2 regions of the Ligilactobacillus murinus genome follow, and region 2 is predicted to be linked to the other one. Evidence: a T-box and tRNA genes for the amino acid it is inferred to sense, from the RefSeq annotation. Region 2 holds a T-box; the other holds one or more tRNA genes.
The links. The T-box of region 2 lies ahead of tyrS (tyrosine--tRNA ligase). A T-box ahead of a tRNA ligase gene usually reads a tRNA of that ligase, here a tRNA-Tyr.

Region 1 (2,371 bases), 1.1 Mb from region 2:
AAATAAAGATATTGTCTAGTTTTGAGAGAACAAGGTTCTCACAAAAAAGTGTGGTGGCGATAGCACAAAGGCTACACCTGTTCCCATTCCGAACACAGAAGTTAAGCTTTGTAACGCCGATAGTAGTTAGGGGATCGCCCCTTGCGAGGATAGGAAGTTGCCACGCGTTATTCCGGCATAGCTCAGTTGGTAGAGCACCTGACTGTTAATCAGGCTGTCGACGGTTCGAGTCCGCCTGCCGGAGTTGATTTTAATGGAGAGTTGTCCGAGTTGGCCGAAGGAGCATGATTGGAAATCATGTAAACGGGTAATGACCTGTTTCAAGGGTTCGAATCCCTTACTCTCCGTTTTAAAATTATGGCCCGTTGGTCAAGTGGTTAAGACACCGCCCTTTCACGGCGGTAACATGGGTTCAAATCCCGTACGGGTCACTTATGGAGGATTAGCTCAGTTGGGAGAGCGTCTGCCTTACAAGCAGAGGGTCACAGGTTCGAGCCCTGTATCCTCCATTATAATTATGGTCCTATGGTGTAGGGGTTATCACGCCTGCCTGTCACGCAGGAGATCACCGGTTCAAATCCGGTTAGGACCGTTGCAATAAAAATTGCATATATTGTGGCTCGGTAGCTCAGTTGGTAGAGCAAAGGATTGAAGCTCCTTGTGTCGGCGGTTCGATTCCGTCCCGCGCCACCATGGAAGGGTAGCGAAGTCTGGCTAAACGCGGCGGACTGTAAATCCGCTCCTTCGGGTTCGGTGGTTCGAATCCACTCCCTTCCATTTTTCATGATAGGGATATAGTTTAAAGGTAGAACTACGGTCTCCAAAACCGTCGGTGTGGGTTCAATTCCTACTATCCCTGCCATGATGGCGATAGTGGCGAAGTGGTTAACGCACCGGATTGTGGCTCCGGCACGCGTGGGTTCGATTCCCACCTATCGCCCTTTGATTGGGGTATAGCCAAGCGGTAAGGCAAGGGACTTTGACTCCCTCATGCGCTGGTTCGAATCCAGCTACCCCAGTTAAGGATTTGTTCCTTGGAGATGGCGGTATAGCCAAGTGGTAAGGCAGAGGTCTGCAAAACCTTTATCACCGGTTCAAATCCGGTTACCGCCTTTGTCGTTTATAAAGGCAACCTAATTAAAATGCCGGTGTGGCGGAATTGGCAGACGCGCTGGACTCAAAATCCAGTGTCCGTTGAGGACGTATCGGTTCGACCCCGATCACCGGTATAATAAATGTTGGCTCTTTGTCAACCACTGTGTAAAGAGTAAATATTTTTAGAGAAGCTCTGTGAGAATAGCTTAGGCTGTTTTCACAGAGCTTCTCGTATCTTTACCAAGATATGTTTGGAGATAGATACGAGCTTTGAGATGTTCAAAATTACGATAACCATAGGCTGTTCTTTGGATCTGTTTTATTTTACGATTTATCCCCTCTAAAGAGGCCCATTAGTATAGAGCCTAAATGTTTAAGGCTAGATTAAGTTCTAGCCTTTTTTAGTGCAAAAAAATCACTTATAAGTTATTATATTAATTGTTAAATGCTTATTTGTTTTTATTGTGTAAAACCTTTAACTATAGGTTTTATCAAAAAAACAATACAAGATATCTAATATATACAATAAATATTTTTAGGAGTGATTTTATTGCAAATGCTAAAAACGCGTTCCTTTTGGAATGCAGCTGTTTTAACTTTAGCTTGTGCCTTATTAGGGGTACTTTTAGCTAAGTTGCCATATTTAGAACTGGTCGGAACTTTAGTGATCGCTTTAGTGCTAGGAATGGCACTTCAAGTAAAACCAAATTGGGTCGAAGCTTCCAAACCAGGAGTAGGTTTTATTTCAAATAAGTTTTTGCGACTTGGGATCATTTTACTAGGCTTTAGGCTCAATTTGATGAAGTTAGCCGATGCTGGGATAAAAACGATCTTGATCGCGATCTTCTTAGTTACGGTGACGATCTATCTGACCTATTATTTATGCGAACGCTTTGGGGCTGAAAGTGATCTGTCGATCTTGACCGCAGCTGGTTGTGGTGTTTGTGGAGCTGCAGCGGTTATGGGTGTCTCACCACAGATCAAAAATGATGGTGTCGATGAAGAAATAAAACGTGAAAATGAAGTACTTGCAATCGCAGTTGTCTGTGTCATGGGGACTTTATTTACACTGATCGAGATCGGATTAAGACCGCTCCTTCACATGACTGATTCACAATTTGGGGTCATGGCAGGTGGTTCATTACACGAGATCGCTCATGCTGTGGCAGCTGGTAGTGCTGGTGGCACGATCAGTTTAGATGACGCTTTGATCATGAAACTATCACGTGTCTTGTTATTAGCCCCAGTTGCCTTAGTGATCGGTATCTGGTATCAA
Region 2 (2,371 bases):
ATTTAGTTACACGGGCTAAGAAATAACGCTTCTTACCACGACGGGCGATCACAAATTTTCCATCAAAGTTTGCTGCTGGATCGATCATTGCATCCAGATCTTGAATTCGATCACCATTGATATAGATCGCTCCATTAGTTACATCTTCACGAGCTTGCCGTTTAGATTTTTCGATCCCTGTGTTAACGAGCCATTCAACGATGTTTTCCGGTTCAGAACTGATCTCAACTGTCGGCATATTCTTAAAGCCTTGCTCGATCTCAGCAGCAGTTAAAGCTTTCACTTCACCTGAGAAGAGTGCCTTAGAAATGTGTTCAGCTTGCACGACCGCTTCTTTTCCGTGAACAAATTCGGTCACTTCTTTTGCTAAGCATCTTTGAGCTTCACGCAATTCTGGATGTTCTTCAAGTTTCTTTTCTAATTCGGCGATCTGAGCTTCATCCAAGAAAGTAAAGTACTTCAAGTATTTAACAACATCGCGATCGTCTTGATTCAACCAGAATTGGTAGAATTCATACGGTGTTGTTTTTTCTGCGTCAAGCCACACTGCACCACCGGCTGTTTTACCAAATTTTGTCCCGTCAGCTTTCAACATCAATGGGATCGTCAAGGCAAATGCTTGCGTATCTGAACCTTCCATTTTGTGGATCAGATCGATCCCAGCTGTGATATTGCCCCATTGATCAGCCCCACCGATCTGAAGTTGCACATCTTTTGTCTTTAGCAAATGATGAAAATCGATCGCTTGCAAGATCTGGTACGTAAATTCAGTATAAGAGATCCCTACTTCTAAACGGCTAGCAACAACTTCTTTATTCAACATCGTATTAACGTTGAACAATTTACCATAATCGCGCAAGAAATCTAATAAACTGATCTCTTTTAACCAATCATAGTTATTAACGATCGTGATATTATCTTTGCCAAAGAGAGCCTTCATTTGTCCTGTCAAAGCTTCTTCATTGTGACGAACTTGTTCCATTGTTTGCAAAGTCCGTTCTGACTTCTTACCCGATGGATCACCGATCGAACCAGTACCACCACCGATCAAGATATGCGCACGATGGCCAGCCATTTGGAATCGTTTCAACATCATAAATGGGATCAAGTGTCCAATATGCAAACTATCACCAGTTGGATCGACGCCACAGTAAACACCGATCGATTTTTTAGCCAATAACTCTTCTAAACCAGCTTCATCTGAAACTTGGTTGACAGCGCCCCGCCATTTTAATTCTTCTAAAATATTTTCCATTTAAGATCCTCCTTTTAATAAAAAAAATCCCCGATGAAAAATCATCAGGGACGAATTAATTTCCGCGTTACCACCCAGATTGCTACATAAATGTAACCAACTCTGTCATCGATATCGGAATGACCCGTTGTTGCTCCATAGTGTACTTCGCAAAAAACATATATGCCACCTTCCAGCACTAGTGGCTCTCTGTGATAGGGATGAGCTCTGCTACTTTCTACTTCATCGCAAATGATAAAATATCTTGATTGATTATAGCACAAAACCGGCTACTTACTCCAGAAAATTTATGTGTTAGCTTTCTTTTGCTGACATTCTGGACAAATACCATACACATCATAGCGACTATTGACGATCTCATAGTCACTTTGAGCCTGAACCAGTTTTTCTAATTCTAAGTAAGTGTCATCAAAAATATCCTCGATCTTACCACACTCTAAGCAGATCAAATGATAGTGGGGTTTAGCAAAATAATCATATCTCACATGCCCCGCACTATCCAAAGCCACTTCAGATACTAGATCAGACTTTGCTAACAATTCGAGGGTATTATACACAGTCGCCAAACTCACCTTGATATCTTGCTTTTGCAGATATTGATGGATCATCGTGATCGACGGATGTTCATCTGAACACATCAGATATGCTAAGATCGCTTGGCGTTGTGGTGTTGATTTTATTCCGTGTTGCTTTAACTTTTGTGCTGAAGATACTAATAATGATTGATCTTTCATTGGCTCCACCCGCGCTATTATATAGCCTGTCCTTTCTTGTTGACTTCTCACTTAGATGATACGCTATTTTAAAAAAAAAATCATCAACTACTTTTTCATGTCAAGTATTTAGTATTTCAACGTGGTAAAAGAAGAAGCTGTAACTTAGCTATCAACAGCTTAAGTGAAGCTGCAAAACCATGATCAAATAAACTTGTTAGATGTCCTGACCATAGTAAATTCAACTCGATCAGTAAAAGGCATAGCGCAAAGCCCAAGATCAAATACTCACTCACATGCCCTGTTCGATAATAAAATAATCGTTTACGCGTACTTCGCTTGAATTTAGAAAAAGGCCAAAACCAATGGATACTATTTTTGGAGAAACTGTCTTCGACTAAAT

Region 1: it has a tRNA-Tyr gene. The T-box ahead of tyrS (tyrosine--tRNA ligase) is inferred to sense a tRNA for this amino acid. The anticodon was not compared.

Annotation. Positions count from the first base shown of each region.
Region 1 is NZ_CP023565.1:1,244,655-1,247,025, reverse strand. Features, by position in the region: rRNA gene rrf (5S ribosomal RNA) at 50-166, shown strand; tRNA gene CPS94_RS06350 (tRNA-Asn) at 172-244, shown strand; tRNA gene CPS94_RS06345 (tRNA-Ser) at 256-347, shown strand; tRNA gene CPS94_RS06340 (tRNA-Glu) at 360-431, shown strand; tRNA gene CPS94_RS06335 (tRNA-Val) at 437-509, shown strand; tRNA gene CPS94_RS06330 (tRNA-Asp) at 520-592, shown strand; tRNA gene CPS94_RS06325 (tRNA-Phe) at 618-693, shown strand; tRNA gene CPS94_RS06320 (tRNA-Tyr) at 695-777, shown strand; tRNA gene CPS94_RS06315 (tRNA-Trp) at 789-862, shown strand; tRNA gene CPS94_RS06310 (tRNA-His) at 868-940, shown strand; tRNA gene CPS94_RS06305 (tRNA-Gln) at 948-1,019, shown strand; tRNA gene CPS94_RS06300 (tRNA-Cys) at 1,043-1,113, shown strand; tRNA gene CPS94_RS06295 (tRNA-Leu) at 1,145-1,229, shown strand; partial or broken gene CPS94_RS06290 (transposase) at 1,302-1,439, opposite strand; gene CPS94_RS06285 (YeiH family protein) at 1,652-2,371, shown strand, end outside.
Region 2 is NZ_CP023565.1:112,229-114,599, reverse strand. Features, by position in the region: gene tyrS (tyrosine--tRNA ligase) at 1-1,255, opposite strand, end outside; T-box leader at 1,299-1,490, opposite strand; gene CPS94_RS00535 (Fur family transcriptional regulator) at 1,543-1,989, opposite strand; gene CPS94_RS00530 (metal-dependent hydrolase) at 2,106-2,371, opposite strand, start outside.